Regions from separate parts of the Neobacillus sp. NPDC097160 genome, predicted to be linked through region 3. Evidence: riboswitches for the same ligand, from Rfam matches in the RefSeq annotation. Region 3 holds a riboswitch; each other region holds the start of a gene.
The links. Region 3 has a riboswitch for S-adenosylmethionine ahead of ACIQXV_RS11230 (LLM class flavin-dependent oxidoreductase). Riboswitches for the same ligand answer to the same signal wherever they lie in the genome.
Positions count from the first base shown of each region.

Region 1: another riboswitch for S-adenosylmethionine. It lies ahead of ACIQXV_RS22265 (2,3-diketo-5-methylthiopentyl-1-phosphate enolase); the one in region 3 lies ahead of ACIQXV_RS11230 (LLM class flavin-dependent oxidoreductase).
Region 2: another riboswitch for S-adenosylmethionine. It lies ahead of metK (methionine adenosyltransferase); the one in region 3 lies ahead of ACIQXV_RS11230 (LLM class flavin-dependent oxidoreductase).

Region 1 is NZ_JBIWDU010000017.1:96,527-107,038, forward strand. It holds gene ACIQXV_RS22255 (carbon-nitrogen family hydrolase) at 1-107, opposite strand, end outside; gene ACIQXV_RS22260 (pyridoxal phosphate-dependent aminotransferase) at 226-1,404, shown strand; SAM riboswitch class I at 1,491-1,602, shown strand; gene ACIQXV_RS22265 (2,3-diketo-5-methylthiopentyl-1-phosphate enolase) at 1,677-2,888, shown strand; gene ACIQXV_RS22270 (2-hydroxy-3-keto-5-methylthiopentenyl-1-phosphate phosphatase) at 2,889-3,563, shown strand; gene ACIQXV_RS22275 (methylthioribulose 1-phosphate dehydratase) at 3,557-4,186, shown strand; gene ACIQXV_RS22280 (1,2-dihydroxy-3-keto-5-methylthiopentene dioxygenase) at 4,214-4,744, shown strand; gene ACIQXV_RS22285 (Spo0E family sporulation regulatory protein-aspartic acid phosphatase) at 4,972-5,214, shown strand; gene ACIQXV_RS22290 (electron transfer flavoprotein subunit beta/FixA family protein) at 5,782-6,606, shown strand; gene ACIQXV_RS22295 (electron transfer flavoprotein subunit alpha/FixB family protein) at 6,639-7,670, shown strand; gene ACIQXV_RS22300 (FAD-dependent oxidoreductase) at 7,663-8,958, shown strand; gene ACIQXV_RS22305 (ferredoxin family protein) at 8,958-9,242, shown strand; gene ACIQXV_RS22310 (hypothetical protein) at 9,417-9,764, opposite strand; gene ACIQXV_RS22315 (hemerythrin domain-containing protein) at 9,990-10,512, shown strand, end outside.
Region 2 is NZ_JBIWDU010000023.1:55,004-65,515, forward strand. It holds gene ACIQXV_RS25820 (tetraprenyl-beta-curcumene synthase family protein) at 1-1,044, opposite strand, end outside; gene ACIQXV_RS25825 (alpha/beta hydrolase) at 1,063-1,866, opposite strand; gene ACIQXV_RS25830 (gamma carbonic anhydrase) at 1,985-2,497, shown strand; gene asnB (asparagine synthase (glutamine-hydrolyzing)) at 2,727-4,631, opposite strand; gene metK (methionine adenosyltransferase) at 4,892-6,091, opposite strand; SAM riboswitch class I at 6,293-6,431, opposite strand; gene pckA (phosphoenolpyruvate carboxykinase (ATP)) at 6,695-8,281, shown strand; gene ACIQXV_RS25850 (DUF2584 domain-containing protein) at 8,343-8,585, opposite strand; gene ACIQXV_RS25855 (alpha/beta hydrolase family protein) at 8,643-9,437, opposite strand; gene ACIQXV_RS25860 (ABC transporter substrate-binding protein) at 9,569-10,512, shown strand, end outside.
Region 3 is NZ_JBIWDU010000006.1:267,900-278,411, forward strand. It holds gene ACIQXV_RS11205 (DnaB-like helicase C-terminal domain-containing protein) at 1-65, shown strand, start outside; gene ACIQXV_RS11210 (hypothetical protein) at 133-555, shown strand; gene ACIQXV_RS11215 (VOC family protein) at 933-1,310, opposite strand; gene ACIQXV_RS11220 (hypothetical protein) at 1,703-1,948, opposite strand; partial or broken gene ACIQXV_RS11225 (VOC family protein) at 2,580-2,951, opposite strand; SAM riboswitch class I at 3,258-3,361, shown strand; gene ACIQXV_RS11230 (LLM class flavin-dependent oxidoreductase) at 3,470-4,519, shown strand; gene ACIQXV_RS11235 (ATP-grasp domain-containing protein) at 4,535-5,491, shown strand; gene ACIQXV_RS11240 (RNA polymerase sigma factor) at 5,946-6,485, shown strand; gene ACIQXV_RS11245 (hypothetical protein) at 6,457-7,272, shown strand; gene ACIQXV_RS11250 (ABC transporter ATP-binding protein) at 7,294-7,983, shown strand; gene ACIQXV_RS11255 (hypothetical protein) at 7,980-8,147, shown strand; gene ACIQXV_RS11260 (ABC transporter permease) at 8,180-10,512, shown strand, end outside.

The DNA of each region.
Region 1 (10,512 bases), on a different contig from region 3:
GGGTGCTCATTCATTGCTTTTTCAATTAACCTTTCAGCAGATTGATAGTTTTTTAAAGGGTCACCAAAGGAGATATCCATTTGTAGACAAGTAATTTTTAATTTCACAAATCTTCACCTCTTAAGAAATTTCGGAATTTTATCTTTACAAGCTGATATAAAAGTTATAACATTTATCACTAGAATTTCAAATGAATTTTGAAAACTAATAAAGCAGGTGAAATAGATGAAGCAATTTCCATCATCAGAACTTTTAAATAGTCTGCCAAAACAGTTTTTTGCAGGGCTTGTGAAGAAGGTTGGGGAATATATTGCCGAGGGACATGATGTGATTAATTTAGGTCAAGGTAACCCTGATCAGCCGACCCCATCACATATTGTTGCTAAGCTTCAAGAAGCGGCTGCAAATCCTCTGAATCACAAGTATTCTCCGTTTCAAGGACATCGATATTTAAAACAAGCTGCGGCGGATTTTTATTTTAAAGAATACGGGGTAACAATTGATCCGGATAAAGAAGTAGCCATTTTATTTGGCGGCAAAGCAGGACTAGTAGAAATACCCCAGTGCTTGTTAAATCCAGGTGACACCATTCTCGTACCCGACCCGGGTTACCCTGATTATTTGTCTGGAGTCGCACTGGCAAACGCGGAAATGGTAACAATGCCATTAAGAGAGCAAAATCATTTTTTGCCGGATTTTAATGAACTTTCTGCTGATATTCTTTCAAAGGCAAAATTAATGTTCCTCAATTATCCAAACAATCCGACAGGAGCTACGGCCACTTCAGAATTTTTTGCGGAAACAATAAAGCTGGCAAGTGTGAACAATATTTGTGTCGTTCATGATTTTGCCTATGGCGCAATCGGGTTTGATGGTGAAAAACCATTGAGCTTCCTGCAGGTTGAAGGAGCAAAAGAAGTTGGGATTGAAATATATACGTTATCGAAAACTTATAATATGGCAGGCTGGCGTGTCGGATTTGCCGTAGGAAATGAAAGTGTCATTACTGCTATTGAATTACTTCAGGATCATCTGTATGTAAGTTTATTTGGGGCGGTACAAGAGGCAGCGGCCGAAGCATTAACCGGCCCGCAGGATTGTGTTAAAGAGTTAAACCAGCTTTATGAACGGAGACGAAATGTATTAATCGATGGTCTTCGGTCGCTGGGATGGAATGTCACGGCACCGAAGGGTTCATTTTTTGCCTGGTTAAAGGTGCCGGATGGGATTACATCTGAGGAATTTGCCAATATTCTTCTGGATCAAGCACATATAATGGTTGCACCGGGGAATGGCTTTGGAGAGTTTGGCGAGGGCTATGTCCGAGTAGGTCTATTGTCATCTGAGGAGCGGTTAACGGAAGCTGTCAGAAGAATAAGTTGTTTAGAAATATTTAAAAAATAAGTTGACATTTTATTTTTTTCTTGGGATAATCTCAAATAAAGTTAAAAAACTTAAATAACTTAAAAAGTGAATAAATACGAATCGTTTTCTTATCAAGAGCAGGCGGAGGGAAAAGCCCGATGAAGCCCGGCAACCGACTTAAAACTTGTGTTTTAAGCACGGTGCTAATTCTTGCAGCATTATGTTGAAAGATGAGAAGATGTTAGTTTGTTATGCTAACCTCTTCTTTTTTGAAGAGGTTTTTTATGTTTTTTGAAAGGAAGATGAATGAAATGTCTGAATTAATTGCGACATATCTACTACATGATGAAAAGAATCCAGAAAAAAAAGCCGAGGAAATTGCACTTGGATTAACTGTTGGATCATGGACGAACTTGCCTGAATTAGAGCAAAGTCAATTGCGCAAGCATAAAGGCAGAGTCGTTTCCATCGAGGGGTTACCGTCTGCAAATGAGGATCAATCACTTATTAGGATTGCCTATCCAACCGTTAATTTTTCTAATGACCTGCCGGCTATCTTAACGACGGTTTTTGGAAAGCTTTCTTTGGATGGGAAAATAAAAATACTAGATTTGCAGTTTGATGATAAATTAAAGAGCTTGTTCCCAGGTCCAAGGTATGGGATTGAAGGGCTTCGCAACAAATTAAATGTTTACGACCGGCCGCTGTTAATGAGCATTTTTAAAGGAGTGCTGGGTAAAGACATTCATTTCTTATCGGAACAGCTAAAAGAGCAAGCTCTTGGTGGTGTTGATCTTGTGAAGGATGATGAAATTCTATTTGAAAATGAATTAACACCATTTGAAAAAAGAATTACTGCTGGAAAAGCCGTTTTGCAGGAGGTACAGGAACAGACTGGACACCGGACATTATACGCAGTAAACCTTACTGGACGGACATCTAAGCTTCGTGATAAAGCAAGAAAGGCAGCAGAACTCGGGGCAGACCTCCTGCTGTTTAATGTATTTTCGTATGGGTTAGATGTATTGCAGGAGCTAAGGGAAGATGGAGAAATTGACTTGCCGCTCATGGCCCACCCTGCGGTCAGTGGTGCATTAACCTCATCACCTGAATTCGGCTTTTCACATTCTTTGTTACTTGGTAAGCTTCTCCGTTATGCCGGGGCAGACTTGTCCTTATTCCCATCACCATATGGAACAGTAGCACTAGAGAAACATGCAGCCCTTTCCATAGCTGAAGAACTAACGATAGAAGATGTTTATAAAAAAGCTTTTCCTGTTCCATCAGCGGGAATACACCCTGGTCTTGTACCATTATTAATTGGTGATTTTGGCGTTGATTCTGTCATCAATGCCGGCGGCGGGGTACATGGACATCCGGGTGGTGCACGCGGCGGGGGTATTGCCTTTAGACAGGCGATTGAAACGAATCTCAATGGGAAGTTGCTGGTGGAAGGTGCGGAACAGTACCCTGAACTTAAACAGGCCTTACAGCTCTGGGGAAATGCCGAGGTGAGCGTCTAAATGACTAAACCAGTGATTTTCTGTGATTTTGATGGGACCGTGACAGAAAGTGATAATATCATCGCCATTATGAAAAAATTTGCCCCTCCAGAGTGGATACAGCTCAAGGATCAAATTCTTTCCCGCCAAATTTCTATCAATGAGGGAGTAGGCAAACTATTTTCTTTATTACCAAGTGATTTGAAGGAAGAAATTACATCGTTTGCAATTGAGAATGCCAAAATCCGACCAGGGTTCAAAGAGTTTGTTGAATTTGCACGTGTAAAAGGGATTCCACTCTATATTGTTAGTGGCGGTATTGACTTTTTTGTTCAGCCGATATTAGCGGAGTATGCACCGTTTGCAGGAATCTATTGTAATGAATCAGATTTTTCGGGTGAGACCATCAAGATTCTTTGGCCCAATCAATGTGACGCTTTATGTGAAAATGATTGCGGCTGCTGTAAGCCGAGCATTATTCGTCAACTAAACTACGGTGAAGACAGCTTCAAAATAGTAATTGGAGATTCTGTAACCGATCTTGAGGCCGCGAAGCATGCTGACTTTGTGCTGGCAAGGGATTTGCTTGAGGAAAAATGTGTGGAATGGGGTATTAACCATCAAGGTTTTCATACCTTCTTTGATTGTATCGAAGAAATTAATAAAAGAATTGAGGTGGGTGAGCCAACATGTTAACCGAAAGATGGACTGAATTAGCAGATGTTAAGGATGAGCTGGCAGAGCGCGACTGGTTTATGGGAACAAGCGGAAACCTTGCAATTAAAGTGAGTGACCAACCGCTTCAATTTCTAGTAACAGCTAGTGGCAAGGATAAGCGAAAGCGAACGGACGAAGACTTTTTACTTGTAGACGAATTTGGCCATGCTGCCTGCGAAACCTATTTAAAGCCTTCAGCCGAAACACTTCTTCATGTTGAAATTTACCGCAAGACGAATGCAGGCTGCAGCCTCCATGTCCATACAATTGATAATAACGTCATCTCTGAAGTTTATGGAGACAATGGTGAGGTAACATTTAAGGGGCAGGAACTAATTAAAGCCTTTGATAAGTGGGAAGAGGATGCTGTCTTAAAAATCCCGATTATTCGCAACTTTGCTCATATTCCGACACTTGCGAGTAAATTCTCTGAACATGTTTTAGGAGATACCGGTGCTGTTTTGATTAGAAACCATGGGATTACCGTATGGGGAAGGAACGCTTTTGAAGCAAAGAAAATTCTTGAAGCTTCAGAATTTCTATTCCGCTACCAGCTACGTTTATTAGAACATAAACCATATCAACTATTTAACGTAGTTTAATACTTAATTTATAAGGAGAGATTTACAATGGCTTATATTACATTCCAAAACAAAGATGAGCAAATTCACGAACAAGAGGCAGTAGCGAACTTCCTTGCAGCAGAGGAGGTTATTTATGAAAATTGGGATATTCGTAAGCTACCTGCGTCGCTGGTTGAAAAATATCTTTTGAGCGATGAGGAAAAGGCAGAAATTTTAACTACTTTTGCTGAAGAAATTACCGATATTTCTGCTAGACGAGGCTATCAAGCCCAAGATGTCATCTCTTTATCCGATCATACACCGAATCTTGACGTTCTGCTTACAAACTTTAAAAATGAGCACCATCACACAGATGATGAAGTCCGATTTATTGTGAGCGGCCACGGTGTATTTGTCATCCAAGGTAAAGATGGAGAGTTTTTCGACGTACATTTAAATCCAGGTGATTTGATATCAGTTCCTGAAAATACAAGACACTACTTTACTCTTGAAGATGACCGAAAAGTTGTCGCCGTAAGAATCTTTGTTACAACCGAAGGCTGGGTACCAATTTATGAAAAAGAAGAAGTGAAATGATAAGAAAAAAACTGGCTGGCAGATTCTGCTAGCCAGTTTTTTTCTTAAATTAATTTTGTCGTAATTACAAGAATGACCCTGTGGAATTTGTCGAAAAACAAAAGAAATAGAATGTTTTGTCTACTTTTGCGAAAGTGTTTACTTTTAATAAAATAGTTGTCATAATTCTTCAAGTAGTCTACTTTTTTGGCAGATTACAGTATGTAGAAACGGGTAGGAGGATAACATTGTACAAGTATAGTAATAAACAATTTGAAATGATTGAAGAGATAAAGGTCAAACGAGAACTAATGATCAATAGCGCTAATAGACTGGGTTTTACGAGTGATGAAACGATTAAATACAGCCAAGAACTAGATGAATTAATTAATATGTACCAAAGGACCATTGGGCAAACTTCAAGGCCAAATGAAGAAGTGAAATTTGCCTTTAAACAAATGATTATGATTTGGCCCAAAGTTCTGGTTTAATACCTGACACGTAGAAAGGATGAATAGCCCTGTTAAGGTTGCTATAATGAAGGCCTTCGATTTATGTATTCGTTATTGAATTAAAAATAAAGTGATAAGAAGGCCTTCCCTGTGTATTTCGTACACCATTCTCTATTGAATTAAACGATCCGCTTTCCCCTTGAGGGGGCCCACAATTAATCCTCAAAATCCTATCATCATTATCTACATTTTTTGACATAAGCTGTGATTTTTATCATTGTTTATATCTCAATATTTCATATAGTTATATTAGTACTAATTTTATTGAAAACTCACATCATGATTAACTACATATCTTACCACAACTAGTTATTACTTCAACTCCAATAGTTTTGTAGAAACCGCTTCATAGAACGTCTTAGTCTGTATGTATGTCCAATGATTCATTGTTTTAGTTAAAGCAAGTAAGAAAAAAATGAAAACAATCATTGTTTGGTACTATGCTTGTGTTGCGATTCATATATCGTTAATAAAAGCATTTTATATAACCAAAAAGAGCAAACGCTTTCATCAAACTTAGATTATATGGAGGAGGGAAAGTCCTACATGCACATTGTCGTATGTGTCAAACAAGTACCTGATACAAAAATTATTAAAATTAATCCAAAAACAAACACACTCGACCGCCGAAGTGCTCCAGCCATTTTGAATCCTTACGATGCCCATGCTGTGCAAGAGGCCGTTAAAATTAAGGAAAAAACGGGTGGTACGATTTCGGTACTATCAATGGGACCACCGCAAGCAACTGCTGTTATTAAAAAGAGTATTGAAATAGGTGCAGATAGAGGCTATTTAATTTCTGATCGTGCCTTCGCGGGTGCTGACACACTTGCAACTAGCTATGCCCTATCTAAAGCACTAGAAAGAATCAGCAAGGATCTCCCTGTAGATATGGTGATCTGTGGAAAACATGCCATCGATGGAGATACAGGGCAGGTTGGACCAGGTATCGCAAGAAGAATGGATATTCCACCTGTTACAAATGTAATAGAAGTAACGGAAGTTAATCAAAAGGAAAAAACGGTATTAATTAAACGGAAGTTAACAAGCGGTTATGAATTAATTCAGGCGGAATTGCCATGCTTGTTAACTGTTGAAAAGGAAATTAATGATATCGAATATTCACCAATGCCGAACATGATTAAAGCAGCCAGATATGAACCCATTATCTGGGCGGTAAGTGATCTTGAAAATGTAGAACGTACTCAGCTTGGATTAAAAGGTTCGCCAACAATTGTTGGTAAAATGTTTACACCTCCTAGACCTGAAGGTGGTAAAAGACTTGAGGGGTCTGCTGATGAGCAAGTTAGTAAACTCATGGAAGTCTTGATGGAGAAAAAGGACCTGTTAACATTACAGTCGTCTAAATAATAAAGATTATCTTTGTGCAGGGAGGGGTTTTCATGAATCTAGACGATTATCGTGGAGTCTGGGTATTCATCGAACAAAATGATACTAAAATCGAAGGCGTTTCACTGGAGTTGCTTGGCGCCGGTAGAAAGCTTGCTGATAAATTACAAGTTCCGTTAGCAGGATTTTTATTAGGAAACGGGATTAAATCATTAGCGGCACAAGTCATTTCTTATGGTGCTGATGAAGTGTATGTTATTGATCATCCTGTCTTGAATCATTACCGGACAGAGTCCTATATGCAGGGAGTGATGCTGCTGGCTCAAAAATATAAGCCGGAAATCATTCTATACGGCGCAACACCAAATGGGAAGGACTTAGCAAGTGCTGTTGCGACAGATTTAAGCACTGGATTAACCGCAGATACAACAATGCTCGATGTTGATGTAGATAATAGATTGCTAGAGGCCAGCAGGCCGGCATTTGGCGGCAATATCATGGCGACAATCCTCTGTAAGAAACATCGCCCGCAAATGGCAACAGTCAGACCAAAGGTCATGAAAGCATTAGAGCCTGACAGCGGCAGACTTGGAAAAATCTTTGCAGAGAAAATAGATCTAAAAGAAGAAGATATGCGCACAAAAGTGCTGCAAATTGTGAATGACGTAACAAAAAAGGCCAATTTGGCCGATGCCCATGTGATTGTTTGTGGAGGTAAAGGATTAGGGGACTTGCAAAATTTCCAGCTCATTCATGAACTAGCCGAAACAATTGGTGCCAGTGTCGGCGGTACCCGTGATGTCGTTGAAGCAGGCTGGCTCCCTCATGAGCAGCAAGTTGGTCAAACCGGGGAAACTGTTACACCTAAAATCTATTTTGCCATTGGCATATCAGGAGCGATTCAGCATGTAGTCGGCATGAAAAATTCCGAGTTCATCATCGCCATTAACAAGGACCCGAATGCGCCAATTTTTGATGTTGCAACATATGGAATTGTCGGAGACGCAATGGAAATCGTCCCTAAACTAATCGAGCAATTTAAGCAGCTAAGAACCGAAAAAGGCGGTGAAATAAGCTATGCCTGAAAAATTTGACGTGATCGTTGTTGGGGCAGGCCCTGCAGGCACATCTTGTGCCCTTACTTGTGCAAAGAATGGGCTTAATGTTTTGCTTATTGAAAGAGGGGAATACCCTGGGGCTAAGAACGTAATGGGTGGTGTCTTGTACCGCAAGCAAATGGAAGAGCTGATTCCTGAGTTTTGGAAAGAAGCACCGCTGGAGAGACCGGTAATTGAGCAGCGCTTTTGGATGATGGATAAAGAATCTGTCGTTTCCTTCGGCTATAAAGGTCTTGAATGGGCTGTAGAACCATATAATAATTTTACGGTATTACGAGCCCAGTTCGACCAATGGTTTGCGAATAAGGCTGTCGAAGCAGGAGCCCTGCTAATAAACGAAACAGTTGTTACAGAGTGTATTGTTGAAAACGGAAAGGTTGTTGGTGTTCGTACAGACCGTCCTGATGGTGAGGTCTATGCGGATGTTGTCGTGCTTGCTGACGGAGTTAACTCGCTGCTTTCTAAACAATTAGGCTTTCATAAAGAATTTCGTCCAGATGAAGTAGCTTTAACGGTAATGGAAGTTATTAATCTGCCAAAAGAAAAGATCAATGATCGCTTTAACTTAGAGGACAACCAAGGTTGTACAATCGAAATTTTCGGAGATTCCACAAAGGGGAACCTTGGGACAGCTTTTCTTTATACGAATAAAGACAGCTTAAATATCGGGGTAGGAACAACCCTCTCAAGTATGATTAAAGCAAAATTAAAGCCATATGAACTGCTAGACTACCTGAAAAATCATCCAATGGTCAAACCATTGATAGCTGGCGGGGAATCAGCAGAATATCTTGCCCACCTTATACCGGAAGGCGGTTACCGTTCCGTGCCAAGAGTGGCTGGTAATGGCGTTATCGTTGTAGGGGATGCTGCACAGCTTGTTAATGCAATCCATCGTGAAGGTTCGAACATGGCGATGCATTCAGGGCTATTAGCAGCAGAATCGATACTTGAGGCAAAAGCCAGAGGAGGCTTTACAGAGGCCAACTTAAATATTTACCGAGAGAAGCTTTATGATAGCTTTATCATCAAGGACTTAGAGAAATACAAAGATGCGGCACATACATTTGAAAAGTATCCTCAATACTTTAATGAGTATGTACCAATGATGAACAAGGCAATGAGTAAATTCTTCACAGTTGATGGCACGCCAAAACGTGAAAAGCAAAAACAAATCATGAAGAGTGTAACAGCTGAAAAAGGAACGCTTCGAGTATTGCAAGATATTTATCGTGCTTGGAAGGCGGTGAAATAATGTCAACGAAGAATATCGAGGAAAAACAGTACCTCCTCAGATTTAAGTGTGATACCAAATCCCATTTGACCATCCTTGACCATGATGTTTGCATGACTCAATGTCCCGATAAAATTTGTACAGTATTTTGCCCGGCTGAGGTTTATAAGTGGGAAGGGACACGCATGCAGGTAGGTTACGAAGGCTGTCATGAATGCGGCAGCTGCCGAATTGGTTGCCCATACCAGAACATTAAATGGGAATACCCTAAAGGCGGACATGGGATTGTGTTCCGACTTGCTTAATTCCTAAAATTTAAAAAGTGCTGTTTGCCATTTGTGCAAGCAGCATTTTTTTGGATAAGAAAGCAAAATGTCTACTTTGAGAATCAAGAAGCCATACGCTTTTATCACTATATGTAGGTTTTTTCACAAGTAAGGGTAAAAAGAAGGTGAAGCAGAAGATAAATATTTAGGGGTTTAGCTTATTTTCTCTAATAGGGCTGCTGAGGAAAGTTCATCTTTTTTACTTAATGCAACTAATGTAGTAGCAAGTGCTATTGCATCATCCATTAACCTCAAAGTTGCTGAACAATAATAAGGCTTTCTCCAATTGAAATCACCTTCACCATCAGCAGGGTATATACTCACTTTCCAATTATAGTATATGTTTGGCTGTGGGAGCTGTACCCCTTCAACGGCAATCAGCCAATGAGTGGAAGGTGAATCAGAGTAGAAGCTTTCAGATTCCTGCAGGGACATTCGGTCATTTAATCCAATCGGTATTAATGCCTTTTGATAAAAGTCATGGTAATTTGGGGTTTTCATCTATTTTTGACCTCCCTTATAAGTTCTAACTATATTATATGAGCCTTTCAACATTTTTTGTGTGATAATTGGTAAAACTTTTCAAAAAAATTAAAGCGTTTTCATAAAAATGTCAAAAACATCGCATCACTTTTACATTTGCTTATTAATGTGACATCAATCACTACATAAATAAATGGTTACTTTTATACTTGAGACAAAAGAAAACGATAGAGGTGAAGGATTATGAGTGGCTGCATGAGTGATTTTGGGGGAATGCCCCAAGCTGAATTAAGCGAAGGACTTAAACAATTAAAAAGTGAACACCCGCCGTTATTGGATCAACTAGAAGGATTATACGGATTAACGCAGAAAATTGATCAAGAAACAGATGCAGATCATAATTTTGGAGAATTAATAGTAAAAGTTAAAGAATTTAAGGCAGCGTTAGATCCGCATTCAGAAGGAGAAGAGGGTGTCCTTTTTCCGATGATGGGTGTCTATATTGGGACAACTTCCGGACCGATTGCGGTGATGGAATATGAGCATGATCAAGCAAAAGCAAATATCGGTGCCTTTCTAGCGAAGGCAGAAGCTGGTCAGACATCAACAGATGAAAAGAAAAAATTAGCGGAATTAATTCAAAATGCCTATTTTATTTTGACCGAGCATTTCTCCAAGGAAGAAAACGTGTTATTCCCAATGGCAGAAAGAATGCTGACAGGTGAGGAGAAGGCGGAATTATACCGAAAAATTAAGGAAATAAAAT
Region 2 (10,512 bases), on a different contig from region 3:
TTTTTGAAACGAACGGTAGGCAAGTCCATTAAAATAAAAGAAATAACTGATCCAGCCACCGGATTTAATAATTCCTTTTGCTAATTTGCGGACATTTTTCTGTTTTCGAACCTTTACATCCGAAAGGTAAATCCCTAACAGACCGCGATTAATAAGCTGATGGAACTTTTTGTGAGGAAGATATTCGGTGTGCCTGTCAGCCTCCGTCACGAAATGTTTTAAGCGATTGAAAAGAATTTCTTCGCTTTTATAGTAGGAACAGAAATTCAGGTCGCCTCCCGCAATGTCCTCTTCCTGGTCAATAAAATAATCCAAAAGAATATGTAATCCTTGAATATAGGGAAAATATCCGTTCCGAATATTTTCAGCATCGCTCGCCTGAAAATCCTCACGCAGCGCATAGGAGATTAAACAAAAGATCCCCAGTGTGGAACCGGAGCAGGCCGAGAATTCATACCATTCCATTTCAGGCAGACTGTCTTGGTAGTGATGAAACCAATTTTCCAGTCGCGGTACCCGTTCCTCCTTCACGACATGCTTGTGGATTTGTAAATCACAATAGTACTGGCATAACTCAAGAAGATAGTCTTTTATGATATCATAATGCTCTAACTCCCTTAGAACGGTGCGGCAGGTTTCCGATAAATCATGCAAATACTGATCGTCATCCTGATCCGAACGGAGGCGGTAATAATTTTTCTCATCGGCATGGAGAACAAGGGCATCTGACATCGATTCATGCAGGGCAGCAAAATCATTGGGGTCAAGGGACGTACTCCGGTCACACAGATTATCTAAGTAGTCGCTGATGGTTTGATAGGCAACGATAAACTTAATTGCTTTTTTATAATGCTCGCCAGCCGTAAGCGCAAGGATGGCTCCACCTTCACAGTGAAAGGTTTTGTGCTCGATACTGGCGAGCGCCTGATTTCTTAGCTCAAGGTTCGGAATTTTTTCAGCACGGCTTCTCCAATAAGCCAATTCTTGATGGACTGCTGGAAGTATTTTGCGATAGACCCTGGACATGAGGGTGATTGGCATCATGGATTAGATCAAACCTTTCTATACAATGTATCCTATTGCTTTTAATTGACTGTTAACAAAATCCTTTGCGTATTCGAAAACCTCTTCACGCTCCGGTTCATTAAATATTTCATGATAGCATTTAGGCCATTCCTTAAACCTTTTTTCCGATAATGGAACATGATTGAACCATTCTTTCACCGTTGCTTTATTCACAATCTGATCATCCCCGCCTTGCATCACAAGCATCGGGATATCCTGTATTTTCTCAAGATTTACAAAGGCCTGTTTTATCGCACCTGCAAGTTCACGATACCATCTGACAGAAATCTTTGTCACGTAAAGTGTATCATTGGAATCGGCTTCCCTTACGTCCTCATTTCTTGTTGCCATCTGGACGCTTAATCCAGAATTCATCCTTAAGGAAGGATAAACAATATTTAAAAGATGTGACATGGTGTCTAAGAATTTAGATGGAGTATGAACAAGTCCTAAACAGGGGGATGATAGAATCACACCTGCAATATTCAATCGTTCTTCCTGTAATAAGCGGATGGAAATCAAGCCCCCCATACTATGTCCTACCAAAAAAACCGGCAGTTCATAGCGGTAGGCAGCTTGAACCCAATCCTTTACCTCAATGATATATTCATCAAAGGAATCAATATGGCCGCGGCGGGATCTTGTTGTCATGCCTTGCCCTGGAAGGTCGGCCATGATGACATGAAAGCCGGATAACCGCCACATTTCAATCAGCCAGCCATATCTGCCATGGTGTTCCATTGCCCCATGAACGATTACGATTACCGCCTTTGCTTCCCCTTCAGCTTCCCACTTCCACATATTTTATCCCCCTAGAAAAAAGTAATAAGCAATTGTTTTCGTAAATAAGATGAATTTTTTTGAAAATCGCTTTATTCATCGATAAAATAGTACTATCATGCAAAAAGGAGCGAACCCGATGATTTACCCCTATAAAAATAAATATCCGTTAATTGCTGAGACCGCATTTATTGCCGATTATGTAACCATTACTGGCGATGTCGAAATTGGCGAACATTCCAGTGTCTGGTTTAACTCAAGTATAAGAGGTGATGTCGCACCAACGAAGATTGGCAATAAAGTAAATATTCAAGATAACTCTATCTTACACCAAAGCCCTAATAACCCGCTAATTTTAGAAGATGAAGTCTCGATTGGACACCAGGTGATCCTTCACAGCTGTATTATCCGGAAAAGAGCATTAATCGGGATGGGCTCGATTATTCTTGATAATGCTGAAATCGGTGAAGGTGCATTTATTGGCGCAGGGAGTCTTGTACCTCAAGGGAAAAAAATACCCCCTAATACTTTAGCATTTGGCAGACCAGCTAAAGTTATTAGAGAATTGACTTCAGAGGATAAAAAAGAAATGGAACGCATTTATACACAATATGCCGAGAAGGGTCAATATTATAAGTCTTTGCAGTCATAAAAATTTGAAAAGCACCCATCAACCGGATGGGTGCTTTCATATTACAAGTTACGTAAGTATAAATTTCGACTTTGAGAATTGTCCAGCTCCAGCGCCCTAGCGGCTAGTGTCCTTCGCTCTCCGCCCTACGATAAGTCAACATCGAATCGCCTCCGGCTCTCCGTGTTTCCTTTATCTCAGTTGGAGCGCTCCAGGCCATACGCCGCTGACCAGGGCGCTTCCGCTTTTCTTATTGCTTCAACGTTTGCAATTCTTTTTGTAAGGCATAATCCCGTTGAAAAGAATAAACATCCTCTACATATACTTGATGCCACACCATAAACATAAGAACGGTCCATATTTTCCGGCTGTTATCAGCTTTTCCTTGGCAATGGTCTTCAAGCAATCTCAAGACATATGTTTTATTGATTAAATGATCTGTGTTACTTTCACGGATGATCGTTTTCGCCCAATCGTTCATTTCATTCTTTAACCAGTGACGAATTGGTACTGGAAAACCAAGCTTTTTCCGATCAAGTACATGTGCAGGCACAATTCCTTCTGCTGCTTTTCGTAAAATATACTTTGTTGTCCCATTTGCTGTTTTCAAGCTAGTCGGGATTTTCGATGCGACCTCAAACACAGCCTTATCAAGGAATGGCACTCGTAGTTCTAACGAATGGGCCATTGTGACTCTATCTGCCTTAAGTAAAATATCACCGCGCATCCATGTATGGATATCAATATATTGCATCCGGTCAACCGGGTCGTATCCCTTCGATTCCCTGTAAAGTGGGTTTGTTACATCTAAATAATTCAATCCTTCATGATAAACATTTAAAAGATCGCGCTTTTCTTCTTCTGAAAACATTTTTGCATTCCCAATATAACGCTCTTCCATCGGGGTTACGCCGCGTTCAATAAAACTTTTCCCCTTCATCCCTTCTGGCATCATGCCAGCAATCCCTTTTAAAAGCACTTTTCCTACTCGCGGGATTTTATTAAATACCTCTAATGATTGCGGCTCACGGTAAATATTGTAACCGCCGAATAGTTCATCGGCTCCTTCACCTGAAAGAACAACAGTTACATGTTTACGGGCTTCACGAGCAACAAAATAAAGCGGTACGCAGGCTGGGTCAGCAAGCGGGTCATCCATATGCCACATGATTTTTGGCACTTCAGTCATATATTCTTCTGGTGAAATCACGTAACTGATATTTTCCACACCAAGCTTTTCGGCAGTTTCTTTGGCAACATCAATTTCACTAAAGCCATTGTGATCAAAACCAACAGAGAACGTTTTAATGGCAGGGTGATATTGTTTGGCAATTGACGCAATAATCGAAGAGTCAATTCCACCGGAAAGGAAGGAGCCAACCGGAACATCGCTGCGCATATGTTTTTCAACTGAATCAAAAAGGATGTCGCGAATTTCTTTAACAAATTCATCTTCAGATTTCTGTACCGGCTTAAATTGTGCCTTCCAATATCGTTTGATTTCCATAGCCGAGCCGATTTTCTTCGTAAAATAATGACCAGGCTCAAGCTTGTGAATTCCCTCTGACAACGTATTCGGTTCAGGAACAAATTGATAGGTCAAATAGTGCTGCAAGGAATCATAATTTAAAACATCATTTTCTAATGCCAGCAGAATACTCTTTTTCTCAGAAGCAAAGAACGTTCTTTCGCCGTCTTCAAAATAGAAAAACGGTTTGATTCCAAACGGGTCGCGTGCCCCGAAAAGCGTCTGTTCTTGCTTATCCCAAATGGTAAAGGCAAACATCCCACGCAGTTTTTCCACCGCTTTTTCCTTTAAATGACTATAAAGGGCGATAATGACCTCTGTATCGGAGCTCGTCGCAAATGATAAGCCCTCTTTAAGAAGTTCTTCACGTAGCTCAACATAGTTGTAAACCTCACCGTTAAAAATAATCCAGTAGCGTTCATTTTCATACGTTAACGGCTGATGGCCGCTCTCAATATCAATAATACTCAAGCGGCGAAAACCAAATTGAATATGATCATCATAATAAAAGCCATCATCATCCGGTCCGCGATGGGTGATAATATCATTCATATTTTTAAATTCTTGTTTTTGCTTGTCACTATAGTTTTGTGTTTTGTCGTGTACACAACCGATAAAACCACACATTATGTACCTCACCTACTCCATTAAAAATAAAACCTCTCTAATACTACCACTTTTTTTATAAAAAATGCACTGTGAACAATAGGAAATTAAAGTATCTTCAGTTTTCACTTCTTTTGGCCTACTTAAACATTTTATTCCAGTTAACCATTTACTGAACAAGAAAATAGACGAAAAAATAAAAACGGGAGTTACATTAAATATGCAACTCCCACTGCTTTTATTGCCTAGCTGCAGCGCCGAGGCGCTTTCGCTTTTCTATTTTATAAATTTGCTTGCCCGCGTAAAGCCTCTGCTTTATCAGTGCGCTCCCAAGGCAGGTCAACATCTGTACGTCCAAAATGGCCGTATGCAGCTGTTTGCTTGTAGATTGGGCGGCGAAGGTCAAGCATATTAATGATTCCTGCTGGGCGAAGGTCAAAGTTTTCACTTACAAGATCAACTAAAACATCTTCACTTACCTTTCCAGTGCCAAACGTATCAATAGAAATCGAAACTGGGCGTGCCACACCAATGGCATAGGCTAGCTGAACTTCGACTTTGTCAGCAAGGCCAGCTGCAACGATGTTTTTAGCAACATAACGTGCTGCATAGGCAGCAGAACGGTCAACTTTTGTAGGATCCTTACCGGAGAAGGCACCGCCGCCATGGCGAGCATAGCCACCGTACGTATCAACAATAATTTTACGGCCAGTTAAACCGGCATCCCCTTGTGGCCCGCCAATAACGAAACGGCCTGTTGGGTTAATGAAATATTTTGTATTTTCATCAATAAGTTCTTGTGGAACAACCGGATTGATGACATATTCCTTCAAGTTCCGTTGAATTTGCTCTAACCCTACTTCCGGATTATGTTGAGTTGAGATAACGATGGTATCAATGCGAACCGGTTTGTCATTTTCATCATACTCAACGGTTACTTGCGTTTTCCCATCTGGACGAAGGTACTCAAGAACCTTATCTTTACGCACCTCTGTTAATTTGCGAGCAAGCTTGTGTGCTAGTGAAATTGGAAGAGGCATAAGCTCATTGGTTTCATTACAAGCAAAACCAAACATTAAGCCTTGGTCACCTGCTCCAATTGCTTCGATTTCTTCATCTGACATTAATCCTTCACGTGCTTCAAGGGCCTGATCAACACCCATGGCAATGTCAGGACTTTGTTCACCAATGGAAGTTAACACAGCGCAAGTTTCGGAATCAAAGCCATATTTAGCACGATCGTAACCAATACCTTTAACCGTTTCACGAACAATCTTTGGAATATCCACGTAAGTAGAAGTCGTGATTTCGCCGGCAACTAGAACTAATCCGGTTGTTACCGATGTTTCAGCAGCAACACGGGCATTTGCATCCTTTTCTAAAATGGCATCTAAAATGGAATCAGAAATTTGGTCACAGATCTTGTCCGGATGACCTTCAGTTACTGATTCAGAAGTGAACAAACGACGTTTTGTTGACATCTGAATTCCTCCTATCATATGAGATCATCGAGGTTTTATGAAGGTTACAGGAATACTTCTCGAACCTCGTGAATTGATACGGTACTCATTCCCTTAGTATGAAATAAACAAAGGATTTTTATTAGAAACTCTTTTCATAAAAGGACTTATACAAAACAAAAAACCTTACCATAATGAGGAAAGGTTGTTCCGGGCCTTTCACTCTTATCGTTCAAGGCTGAAGCCTTGCGTCAGATTAGCACCTTCGCATTTGAAAAGGACCTGTTAAGCGGTCATTCTTTTCGTATTGCAGGTTGCTGGGTTTCATTGGGCCTGTCCCTCCACCAGCTCGGGATAAGAGAGTATCCGTTCAAATCAGAATGATACGCTAAAATGATGAGTACTGTCAATAAGTTTTTCAAGAAATTTTCAGGGAGTAGAGGAAGGAAGATTTCATTATTTATTCATAATCTAAATTATTGTCATGACTGATTATAAATTATTTGAATAATGTATAAAATGTAACCTAAATTCATTTAATAGTGTAGACTATTTCTCTAAATGTGTTATACTATTTATCAATATTATGATAATAAAAACCAAAATAAAGGAAGGTTTCCGTAAATGAATTCTGTTCATATTCCAAATGAATTAAATCAACTTTTACAAGAAAGTAATGCTCAATTACAATTATCCGTTCCCCAATTAGTCGAAAAAATCTTAACCCGCAATGAAGGAACGTTAACCGCAACGGGAGCCGTTCGCGTCTCTACTGGCAAATATACAGGTCGTTCACCGCAGGATAAATTTATTGTGATGGAAGAGGCAACGAAAGATAAAATTGCTTGGGGACCGACGAATCAGCCAATTTCTGAAGCGGTGTTCACTAGCCTATATTATAAGGTTCTTGAGTACTTAAAACAACAAAATGAAATTTTTGTATTTAAAGGCTTTGCTGGAGCTGATAAAAAATCCCGCTTACCCATCCAGGTGGTCAATGAATATGCGTGGCATAATTTATTCGTACATCAGTTATTCATTCGCCCATCTGAAGATGAGTTACTTTCACATGATGGCGGATTTACGGTTATTTCTGCACCCAATTTTAAAGCCAATCCTGCTGTTGATGGTACGAACTCGGAAACCTTTATTATCATTTCGTTTGAACGGAAAATTGTTTTAATCGGCGGCACTGAGTATGCTGGGGAAATGAAAAAGTCCATTTTTTCAGTCATGAATTATTTGCTGCCTGAAAATAATATTTTTTCAATGCATTGTTCTGCGAATGTCGGTCTTGAAGGCGATGTTGCCTTATTCTTCGGTTTATCCGGAACAGGGAAAACCACTTTATCAGCCGATCCTAATCGACGGTTGATTGGTGATGATGAGCATGGCTGGTCATCCAATGGGGTCTTTAATGTTGAAGGTGGGTGCTATGCCAAATGCATTAATCTTTCGCGTGAAAAGGAACCGCAAATCTTTGACGCAATTCGCTTTGGAACAGTCCTTGAGAATGTAACAATAAATCAAGAATCAAGAATCCCTGATTATGATGATGGAACATTGACCGAGAACACGAGAGCGGCCTACCCTATGGAAGCGATTGATAATATTATTCAGCCCAGCATTGCCGGTCATCCAAACACGATTGTATTTTTAACTGCAGATGCGTTTGGTGTGCTGCCTCCAATTTCAAAATTAACGAAAGAACAAGCCATGTACCATTTCTTAAGTGGGTACACGTCAAAGCTTGCCGGAACTGAGCGTGGTGTAACATCACCTGAAGCCACCTTCTCCACCTGCTTTGGTGCACCATTCCTGCCGCTTCCTGCGACCCGTTATGCGGAAATGCTTGGTGAAAAAATATTGGAACACAATGCCAATGTCTTTTTAGTGAACACAGGCTGGACTGGCGGAGAATATGGAGTCGGCAGCCGGATGAAACTTTCCTATACAAGAGCAATGGTGCAAGCCGCTCTCGAAGGCGAACTCAACCATGTCGAAACAGTCAAAGATGAAATTTTCGGCTTAAATATTCCACTTCATATTGCCGGTGTACCAGATGAAGTCTTGCAGCCGAATAAAACATGGGCAGACCCTGCGGCCTATGAGGCGAAGGCAAAGGAACTTGCCGGAAAGTTCCGTGAAAACTTCAAGAAGTTTAATGATGTATCTTCCGAAATTGAAGAAAAAGGCGGCCCTGTTGTTTAAATATACGCAAAAGCCCATATCAATTGGATATGGGCTTTCTTATGTCCACAGGCCTGCCTGCTTAGTTCGTCGAATTTAATGATACTAATTGATAGGTTAGCGTTGTACTGTTGTTTTCCCATTCCACTTTTTTAATCAATGCGGATCCGCTTGAATCACTGTCCATCGTTTTCTTTACATCAATGGGAATTTCAATCGGATAGAGCCTGTATCCTTCCTTTACTAGCACAAAAAGATTTTCCCCTACTCTTTTCTCCCTGCCTTTTGTCACAATCATGGTATTCAATTCAAGAGGCATACCCATAAAAAAATCCGCTCCTCTGCTTGTATTAACTATTAACTATTAACTATTAACTATATATTACCATCTTTTGCTATGGTTTTTCATCCACTTTGATAAATCCTCAACGACTTTTCTATTCACTGCAGGCGGAAAATAGTGAGTAAATTCGTCAAAATACCAGCATTCAACCGGTTTGTCCAGGACTCTAAGCCTTCTTTCAAGACGATAGGCATGCTCCACGGAAACATTATGATCCATTACCCCATGAATAATTAGGACAGGTGCAGCCAATCTTTCCAGTTCAAATAATGGCGTCCGCTTCTGATAACTTTCCGGAAACTTCTCAGGGGTACCGCCAATAACCCGTTTCATCATCCTCCGTAGATCTTTCCTTTCCTCATACGTTAGGGTCATGTCACTAACTCCGCCCCAGGTAACAACAGATGCTGCTTCGGGGAACTGGATCCCTGTCAACAGCGCCATCACACCGCCGCGTGAGAAACCAAAGATATGGATTTTACGTACCCTAGAAATAGATTTCAACAGCAAATAAGCAGAAAATGCATCCTCTCTGTCTTCCCCGGCAAAATCCTCATTCCCCTCCCCGCCTTGATTGCCACGATAAAAAGGCGCAAATACAATAAAACCCTCTGAAGCAAACTGGGCAATTCGGGCGGGACGAACCTTTCCAACATTTTTAATGCCGCCGCGTAAATATAGGAACCCATCCATCGGTTCATTACCAATCGGTGCCGCAAGCAGCCCTTTCACCCTTAATCCATTTGAAAAATAGGTAATAACCGTTAATTCAACATTAGGATTTGGCGAAGGAAAGCGTATGTGTTCAAGGATTTCCCCATTATTTATCTTCATCTGCCAATCCTTCCTTTATCAAACTTATTAAAATTTATTATAACTGGGCATTCACATATTTTTCTACTTTTCATACGATATCTTAGGCAAATAGCCCAGATTTCTTAACGGTATTGAAGGAGGTTCATTTTATGAAAAAATCGTTAAAGTTCAGTTTCTCCTTTCTTCTCATTGCTATTCTCATGTTTTCATTAGCCGCTTGTAACACTGATTCCAAAACAGAGACAAAGAAATTGGAAAAAGTTCGTATTGCAGAAGTGACCCGTTCCATTTTCTATGCACCGCAATATGTTGCACTGGCAAAAGGATTTTTCAAGGCTGAAGGGTTGGATGTCACCCTAACGACTACTCCTGGTGGCGATAAAACAATGACAGCCCTTATCTCGGGTGGAGCAGACGTTGCCCTAGTTGGATCAGAAACATCCATTTATGTTTACGCTCAAGGCGCAAATGATCCGGTCATCAATTTTGCACAACTAACCCAAACCGACGGCACATTCCTAGTTGCCAGGGATAAAATCGACAATTTCTCATGGGATCTATTAAAAGGAAAAACGTTCTTAGGTCAACGTAAAGGCGGCATGCCGCAAATGGTCGGTGAGTTTGTTTTGAAAAAACATGGCATTGACCCCCATCAGGACTTAAAATTAATCCAAAATATCGACTTCGCGAATATCGCCAATGCTTTTGCCTCAGGCACAGGAGAATTCGTGCAATTATTTGAACCCACGGCCAGTATTTTTGAAAAAGAAGGAAAAGGCCATATTGTTGCTTCCTTTGGAAAAGAATCCGGCCATGTCCCATATACCACCTTTATGGCGAAAGAAAGCTTTATGAAAGAAAATAAAGCAACAATTGAAAAATTCACAAGAGCCGTTTACAAGGCACAAAAATGGGTGGAATCCCATAGTGCTGAGGAAATTGCTAAAGCGGTTGAACCATATTTCCCTGATACAGACCTTGAAATCATGACAACGGTTGTCGAGCGCTATAAGAGCCAAGGCTCGTTTGCAGCAGACCCGATTTTAGACGAAGAAGAATGGAACAATCTTCAGAGTATCATGAGGGAAGCGGG
Region 3 (10,512 bases):
TGAATTACAACGAGCATACAGGAACGATTGAGGATAAAAAGGAACAGAGTCTTACCATTGCATAATCCTTCATTCGCCAAATAAGGTTGAAGCCAACAAATGATAAAAAAATTGAATACGAGGTGCTAACTCATGATTGTGGAAGAACTTTACCAGGATAGTTTAATCTTTGAAGATACCTCATTGGCCCATTATCTCTACCATTTACTAGCGGAACGGAAAATTTCATTAGAAGACAATATTTCCAAAATAGACTTTGATCAAGCCGATCATCAGAAAGTAGCGGAATTGATTCAAAACAATGTATTAGCTTTTCATAAGATACGCATCTACTCACTGAAAAGGAGCCAGAAGGAATTTATCTTTATCTTTGCGTCCAGCGAGCAAGAAGCCATCCAATTCTATCGAAAAAACTTCCATCAAGCCCCATTGAACTGTCACGAATATCCGTTAGATTTCCAGCTTGCTAGAGGCAAAGGTGCCATTTTGTTTCGCGACATGAGGAAGGAATTTGTGAGTTTTCCGGCAATAGCGGGATGTTTTAAGAAACCATAGGGGCGGTTCTTGTGGTAGTTTTAACCCTCATAAAGAAACATGAGAATTCTCCTTAAGGAAATGGGCAGTTTTTTATATTGAAAGTGTAAAAATAGGGAGGAATGGGCCATGCGAAAAACAGTGGCGGGAGGGACTTTCATTGTTGCTGCAACACTATAAGCATACCATCCACAGGAAATCTTCGAAACAATTTAGTATGGCAGGTGATTATTGATGGGTAATGGGATAGATGAAATTTTCAAACAAAGGAAATTCACAAAGTTCATACGCTAATGGGGGCTGATAAGCAATCAGGATCTTTAGGGTAGACCCCCGATGTGCTAACGCTTTAGCACAATGGGAGTTCCTTTTTTTCTGAATTTTTGATTTTGTCTTCTTCAATTTGATCTGTGCTGATCCAAAAGAATGGAATTACCATCAGGATCTTCAATTATTAAATGTGCAGGCCCTTCACTTGATTCATCTGCTTCAGACAGAAGTTTTATTCCTTTTGCTTTAAGCTGCTTTTGTAGTTCTCGAATGTCCGTAAACGATTCGAGATTTTCGGCATTTTCATTCCATCCTGGATTAAAAGTAAGGATATTCTTTTCAAACATGCCTTGGAAAATCCCAATTACGCAGCTTTCATTCTTCATAATAAGCCAGTTTTGCTCAATGTTACCACCAAAGATTTGAAATCCTAGGTTTTCGTAAAATGATTTTGATTTATTAATGTCTTTTACATTTAAACTGATAGAAAACGCGCCAAGATTCATTGTTACTCCTCCTTGTTATTAGGTTTAAATAGTAAAAATCTTCGCATAAATTAAGTATAAATGAGTACTGTGGAATACACAATATTTACCAAACGCTTCCAGGTACATAGCTTTCCATTAAAATAAAACATAAAGAAGATAGAGATTTAATGGAATTCTGGGATTCAAGTTTTATTTGATAGTGAAAAAAGGATTCAGAGTTAGTTGGATAGATTTAGTTAAGTATCATTATTGATTTAAGGGATTTTTATACGGGACCTTAATTGTAGCAATTAATGGTCAAATCATCTTTTTTTGTAGAAAAGAAGGTGCCCTCAATTATGGGACACCCTCTGCTTCTCATTTATTCATTTATATTCCAAGAAAGCTGATAATTAAAAATGCACTTCATTTTATCTATATTCTTTGTGTGGTGGTAGATGATAGGTCTTTCCTGCGACCAATATTTTGCTGCCATAATCGAAAACAAGGTCTTGACTATAGTCGCCCTTGAGATACAGTGTTACTTCCGCGTTGTACGATGTAGCAGTGTAAACTACATGTTCATTTGTCAATTCACGCTTCCAGTTTTCATCAAAAATTGCTGATAATACATCACTACATGACGTGTTATCAAATCTAATCGTTTTAATAATCATCCATCTCCTTCTGGAAATTTTTATCATTCTATAGATGGTGCAGAAACCTTCTCGTTAGTCAATCCATATTTGGCCCCCCTTACATCTATCCCTGTTGTGAGTTTTTACTGTATTTATATGTATCCAGGGAAGGACATGCGATAGGTTTGTACCCGTTTTTCAATAAAATCAGAAAAGCAAATTAAAGATTTGGAGCATGAAGGTATATGTGACATTTAGGAGGGGAATGGATGTGTGCATGTAGGATACCCTGGAACGTGGTAATAAATTACAAAACTAACTCAGGGAAACGTTGGAGGATTTGAGGGTTATTTTGGATTGAAAATGATACCGGATGGGATCTTCAGTGTCTGACGCCCGATGTGCTAACGCTTTAGCACAATGGGGATCTACCCCTTTTTTATGATTACGATTGCATTTGTAAGCCTACTCGTAGCCATTCTGTGATTTAACCATAAAAAATAATCCACCCTTGAGTTTATCAGACCGGGTGGATTACTTTCTTCTTCATGCTATTTCCCTTGGAGGGAACAGTTCTTTAATGAATACAGGTACCTGAAACCCTAGTGGCGGTTCTTGTGGTCTGCGTTACCTCATTTAAAACCATGAGAACCGTCCCTGTGGCGCACTTTTATCTGTGCTGATCCAAAAGAATGGAATTACCATCAGGATCTTCAATTGTTAAATGTGCAGGTCCTTCACTTGATTCATCTGCTTCAGATAGAATTTTTATTCCTTTTGCTTTAAGCTGCTTTTGTAGTTCTCGAATGTCCGTAAATGATTCGAGATTTTCGGCATTTTCATTCCATCCTGGATTAAAAGTAAGGATGTTCTTTTCAAACATGGCTTGGAAAATCCCAATTACGCAGCTTTCATTCTTCATAATAAGCCAGTTTTGTGTAATGTTACCACCAAAGACTTAAAATCCTAGGTTTTCGTAAAATGCTTTTGATTTATTAATGTCTTTTACATTTAAACTGATAGAAAACGCGCCAAGATTCATTGTTACTCCTCCTTGTTATTAGGTTTAAATAGTAAAAATTCTCGCATAAATTAAGTATAAATGAGTACTGTGGAATATACACAATATTTACCAAACACGCCTATGCTTAAGGTCATTAATAATTTTCCCTGGGATGTATCATAATTTCCTAAAGAGTTAACTTCAGACTGAAACTGATTGGAGGATAAAATTTCCTTTATCGTGTTTATAAGTTGTTATTTAGAGTTTAGAAATATTTGATTGACAATTTGATAAATTTAAACTATTATCACTTTAGTTAATTAAAAAATTGAATGTACATTTTTCTTCTTATCCAGAGAGGTGGAGGGACTGGCCCTTTGAAGCCTCGGCAGCAGGTTCTTATGAATACTGTGCCAATTCCATCAAGCACATCGCTTGAAAGATGAGAAGAGGGTAATAAAACTCTCTTCTTAGGAAGAGAGTTTTTAATTTAAACATAAATCCAACTTAAATAATAGGAAAACTATAGAATTAGAATGGTAGAGGAGAGAATACAAATGAAATATGGTTTTTGGTTACCGATTTTTGGAGGCTGGTTACGTAATGTGGAGAATGAAAATATGCCGCCTACCTTTGATTATGCAAAGAAAGTAATACAATCTGCTGAAAAATGGGGATACTCGACTACCTTAATAGCTGAATTATATTTAAATGATATTAAAGGTCCGGAGCATGACTCTCTTGAAGCTTGGTCTACAGCAGCAGCCCTTGCAGCAGTGACAGAAAAAATTGAAATTATGACTGCGATTCGCCCTGGTTTTCATAATCCTGCTGTAGCGGCCAAAATGGCAGCAAATATTGATCAAATCAGTAATGGGCGTTTTACTCTTAACGTTGTTTCTGCTTGGTGGGCAGAAGAAGCACGTCAATATGGGGGTATTTTTACAGAACATGATGAGCGTTACGCTCGTACCGAAGAGTTTATTGATGTACTAAAAGGATTATGGACAGAAGAAACCTTCAATTATTCTGGTCAATTTTACGAATTAAAGGATGCGAAGCTTGCACCGAAACCTGTTCAAGGACCAAACCCGATTCTTTATGCAGGCGGTGAAAGTGAAAAAGGTAAGCAAACCATAGCAGAAAAATGTGATGCTTATGTTATGCACGGTGGTACAGTTGAAGAGATTGATCGAAAAATAACCGATATGAGGGCACGCCGTGAACAAACTGGCAGTGCGCCATTTAGTTCATTTGGTATGGCTGCTTATGTTATTTGCCGTGATACAGAAGAAGAGGCTCTGGCTGAGCTTGCAAAAATCACGACTGTGAAAGACACTAGCGGATATGCTGGCTTTAAAGATTTCACTACTAAATCACAATTAGAGCAACAAATCCAATTACAGGATTACTCTGTATCCAATCGCGGCCTACGACCGAACTTAGTAGGAACACCTGAGCAAATTGCAGATCGAATTTTACAATATGAAGAAGCTGGCTTAGACTTATTGTTATTGCAATTTTCACCTCAATTAGAGGAAATGGAACGCTTTGCAAAGCAGGTTATGCCATTAGTTGAACAAAAACGTAGTTTAATAAAGAACTAGAGAGGGGACATAATGATGAGCAAGGTATATGTGATACATGAAAATAGTGAGTGGACAGTCCATTTAACAAAAAGGTTAGCGGAATTTGGTGTTCCTTATGAAGAATGGCATTTGGACGAAGGAACGCTAGATTTATCAATAGAGCCACCAGAAGGAATCTTCTATAGCCGAATGAGTGCTTCTTCTCATACACGTGATCATCGTTTTGCAGCTGAATTTTCTGGGCAAGTATTGGCTTGGCTTGAAGCACATGGACGTACGGTGTTAAATGGAACGAGTGCTCTAAAGCTTGAGGTTAGTAAGGTTTTACAATATTTAGAGTTAAACAAGTATGGTGTTAAGACTCCAAAAACGATTGCAGCGGTTGGAAAACAAAACATTTTAAAGGCAGCCGAAGCATTTGAAGGACAGTCCTTTATTACGAAGCATAACCGTGCCGGTAAAGGCTTAGGTGTTCAATTATTCCATAGTATAGAAGTTCTAAAAGCTTATGTGGAAGGACCTACGTTCGAAGAACCGGTCGATGGAATTACCCTTATTCAAGAATACATTCAATCTCCTGAAAGCTACATAACCCGTTGCGAGTTTGTAGGAGGAAACTTTGTTTATGCCGTTAAGGTTGATACTTCGGAAGGATTTGAACTTTGCCCAGCGGACGCATGCCAAATTGGCGATTTATTCTGCCCGGTAGGAGAAAAAGTAGAAGAGAAGCCTAAGTTTCAAATCATTGAAGGTTTTGAGGACGAAATTTTAGAAAAATATAAAAAGGTACTTGCTGGTAATAAAATTCAAATTGCTGGAATCGAGTTCATCAAAAATGCTGAAGGTGAAATTTTTACTTACGATATTAATACAAACACGAACTATAATTCTGATGCAGAAGCAAAAGCTGGAAAATACGGAATGCTCGAAGTAGCTTTATTATTAAAGAATACATTAGAAGAAAAATACGCAACAACAGCAACGGCTTAATTTAGAGAAGTAACAAAAATTTCCTTAGAATTACCTGATAATAATGAATGGGATATTGAAAGTCTTCTTGATTTAATTAAAGAAGAAGAAAACCCCATAATGTTAAGCTTATACATTTTTCTGAATTAAATCTAAAAGGAGTATGATCGTCCAATAGGCGGTCATTTTTTATTGCACGAACGGTCAGGATAATTTAATTGGTATATTTAGTCTGTGTGATTTCATCTGAGTCTACATCATTAACGGGCGAAAACTGTGGGATAGGGTATTTAGTTATTTTAAGGTGTAAAAAGCTAAAGGGGAGATTAAAAAATATTGTTAGAATTAAATGTAATTGAAGGACTATTTTTAAATGAATATAAACATTAATATAAAATAAACATTTAGAATTTTAAAAACTGTAACTTTTTAATCATATTAACGTCTCTCTATTAACTAAATGGGAGGAACTAAAATGGGGTCCATAAAAGATCAACAATTTTTCAAGTGGTATGAAGACTATAGCGTATCAATTTTTAAATACATTTACGCTATCGTTCAAGAACCGCAAACTGCAGAGGATTTGATGCAGGAAACGTTTCTTAAGGTATATGAAAAGTATGGAAGCATTAATGATATACATAAGGTGAAAAATTATTTATTTAGATCAGCACATAATACAACGATGGATTTTTTTCGGAAAGAATCAAAGATTAAAAAGTTAGTAAAAGCATTAAAAAAAGAGAATGATAGCCATTTATCAACTGAAAAAATAGTAGAACTTAAAGAAGATGGCAGGATGATATTGAGAGCGTTGAAACGATTAAAGCCGTCTCAACGTGAGGTATTTGTGTTACGAAAAATCAAGAGGTTTTCTATAAAAGAGACTGCCGAAATACTAGAGTGGTCAGAAGCGAAAGTAAAAACAACTCTCCACAGAGCCACTAAAACCATCGGAAAATTCTTATTGATGGAGGATGAAGCTATTGAACTGCCGTCAATCGTTAGACTTTAAGGTTGAAAAGTTGGAAGAAGAAATCATTTGGGTAAATGAAAGAAAAGATATCGTTAAAAACCAATTGCGTGAAAAAATTAATAAAAAATCTAAGGGACGGCGGTCCGTCCTAAATTGGGAATGGCTCAAGGTTTCGACAGCATTAGTCGTCGTAAGTTTAATATGTTTTGTACTTGTCGGAAATATAGGCGATAGGAAAAGTGATGTTAAGGTAGTTCATCAGGCGGATTCTGTTTCATACATTTGGCATAACCTTGAAATTAAGTCAGTATTACCTCCGTCAGATGTAAAATGGGGAGAATTTGAAAACTTTCCTTTTATGATTAAATCTCATAAAAACTTTGGCCTGACGGAATCACAAAAAAGAGCTTCATTTAAAATAATGAGACCAACAATTGATTTGAAAATGCCGTTAGAGGTATCAAGGGGAGTTATCGTTTATCCCCCTTTTCTTACAGCAAAAGAATTCAAAGGTCCAATCACATATTGGGACATCTGGCATAGTGGTGATAAATGGGTTTATGTAAACCAATCTTTAGCTGAAAATAGCAGACAATTGCTTAGTGGAAAAGAGAAGAAAGTTATAGAGGAAATTCAATCTAATGCTAAATTTATTCCATTCAATAACAAGAATGTGATTGCAATACTAACAGATCTTGGAGAATACGGTAAAAGGATTAATATGTATGTAAAAAGTGATAAAGACCAAGTAATTGATTTTGTTATAAGAGGAAATATCAATGAAGAAGAACTCATAAAACTTGCTAAGTCCTATGTTGAAAAGTAAATCAAAAAAGGGAGTTAAGTTATGGAACATATTGCTTTAAAAATTGTCTCAAAGGATTACATTGGCGATGGTGTAAAAACCAGTGCGCTTAATGAAATTACCATTGACTTTACTAAAGGAGAGGTTGTATCCGTTATGGGCTCATCCGGTTCCGGTAAATCTACCTTGCTAAGCATTATCGGCACTTTGGATAAACCAACAAGTGGAGAGGTCTATTTTGATAGCAAACCTATTTCTAAACTAAAATTGGACGATTTAGCAGATATAAGATTCACCAATATAGGTTTCGTTTTTCAACAATTTCACCTGCTGCCTTCTCTAACCGCTTTGGAAAATGTGATGATTCCATTGTTTAATCGGAAAATATCCTTAAATAAAACGGAACGGGCAAAAGAATTGTTAAACCTGGTAGGACTAGGAGATAAACTAAACGCATTCCCATCTCAATTATCTGGCGGCCAGCAGCAGCGTGTCGCGATTGCACGTGCGTTAATCGCTGACCCTGATTGGATTTTAGCGGACGAACCAACAGGGAATTTAGACACTGAGACTGGCAACTCGATATTTTCATTGCTTTTACAATTAAATAAAACGAATAATTGTGGAGTAATTATTGTCACACATGACCCCATTCTCGCGGAAAAAGCCGGAAGAGTAATCGAAATGAAGGACGGTTCTGTCATTAGGGATCGGGAAGGCTTTCCAATATGATTTCCTTTATTTTGAAAAGTTGGCGGCGGCAAAAAGGACGTTTTATTCTCATGATGATCGGTGCTTTATTGATAAGTGGAGGACTTAGTACTTTAATCGGGCTGTCTGAAACCAATAAAGGAACAGTAATCAATTCGCTTCAAAAGAAATGGACTGCCTCCTAGATATTGTCGTGAGACCAAAAGGAACAAAAAGTATGACGGAGAAAGATTCTCTCTTTGATCCCAATTACTTAAGCGGTATATCAGGTGGAATATCGTTAGAAGACTATGAAAAAATCAAAAGCATCTCAGATATCGATATAGCTGCTCCTTTTAGTATGATTGGTTTTACAGGTTACGCAGTCAATTTTAAAAAAGTTGATACTAAGGAACCGGGCATATATCGTCTAACAAATACCACGACTGACTATAATGGTCTTGATCCTTCTTCGAAGACCGATGTGTACTACTTTTCGAGAGGAATGTATGATTTACCTAGCCCAGAGATTACTAGGAAATATGGAATTTCAGGTATTGACAATAATCTCTCTAGTTATACAGATGTTCTTTTAGCTGCCGTCGATCCAGTACAAGAAGCCAAACTTGTTGGTCTGGATAAAGCAATGCTACCTGTTGATGGGAAAAAACAATATTTTTCAAACGATAATTTAATACAATCAAATAATTTAAGTGAGTTTGGGATAAATGCAAAGGAAACAACCTTTCCAGTTATCCTAAGTAACCGTTCGTTCTTAAACCAAACATTTAATTTTAAAATAGAAAAATTGGATATTCCTTATGAAGATCTAAAAACTAGGCAACAATCATTAGACGTTATTGAAAGAAATGGCGGAGAAAAATATTTAAACGCGCTGCCTACCATTGATACAAAAACATTTACTTATGATTCTGTAGAAGCTCATAAATTATTATTAGCGAAGCTATCAGGACTAGATCCTGAAACAGGAAAAAGGGAATCAAATAATAGTAGTACGAATGTCGATCTGCAAGGTTTTCTTCGCGAAAAAACAGGTTCACTGAGCTACCAGTCAATTGAAAATCCGTTTCCAGAAAGATGGAATGATTCATTCCAAGTAGTTCCTTACGAAGGTGAATCTGCTGTTAATGAGAACCGCACCTATCGTAAGCCGCAATTGACAGACACAAGTTTGCGTAACAATCCAAGATTGAGTCCATACTTTGTCGGTTTTTATGATCCAAAAAAATTAACGATTTCAAAGGATCCAGAAAACGAGCTACCGATGGAAACCTATAAAACTCCTTCGGCCAAATTGGTTCTAAATAATGACGGACAACCTGTGAACCCACCAAAGGAAATGAATCCTACTTCTAATATTTACGGTTATATGATTCAAGCCCCGACCATGTTGACGACGATAGCAGCGGCACAACAAATTTTGGGAGATAAACCCATCTCTGCCATCCGAATAAAGGTAAAAAATGTTACGTCATTGGGTGAGGAAAGTCAGAAAAGACTACAATCAGTTGCGAAAGAAATTGAGCAACAAACAGGTCATGAGACAGACATTACATTAGGGTCTTCCCTCCAGCCATTATTAATAAATATCCCGAAAGTAAGAAATCATGAGGCACTTGGTTGGATTGAACAACCTTGGATAAAAATTGGTGCAGCAATCGGTATTTTCAAAGAAACAAAGCTTGGATACTCGGGAATCATTATTTGTACGATTCTTGTGGCGATGATTTATGTTTTTTCAACTAGTTTAGTTTCTTTTCTAACAAGAAAACAGGAATTCGCGGTACTTCTTGCTATAGGTTGGAAACCAAGGCAATTAAAGAATCTCTTAATGATGGAGTCATTATTAATAGGTGTAATGGTAACGGCTGTAACATTACTAGTTCAATTAGGGTTTAGTTTCAAAAATTCAGCTTCTTTATCCATTTCGCAAGCACTTTTGATTACGATCTTTGTATTGTTAATCTATATCATTGGTCCTATAGGTCCTACTCGTTTAATAAATAAAATTAATCCGTCGCAGGTAATGAGAACAGGAGAAATAAGTGTATTAGGGAAAAGAGCTTTAAGGACGCAAGGGTTACTGTCAATGGTTTTCAATACGGTTATTGGCAGGCTGAACCGAAATTTAGTTTCAATCATTGCCATAGCTTTGCCTATGGCATTGTTAATTCTGTTCATATTCGTTTCTTTTCGTTTAAAAGGTGTGTTATATACATCTTGGTTAGGTCAATATGTATCTATGGAAGTCGGAACTCCACATTATATTGCAGTTGCCATTTCATTAATTATTTCCATATTAACTACTTCAGAAATTTTATGGCAAAACATAAAAGTAAGAAGTAACGAAATTTCATTATTAAAAGCATTAGGGTGGAAAAATAAACATATTCGTTTAATGGTGTTGGTTGAAGGAGCGATTATTGGATTCTTAGGTGGAGTTTTAGGGGGCCTAATTTCACTGGGCTTTATGTATTTTATGTACGGACCAATTCCATTCAATGAAATGTGGTTACCACTTATCACTTGTCTTAGTCCAATACTTGTTGG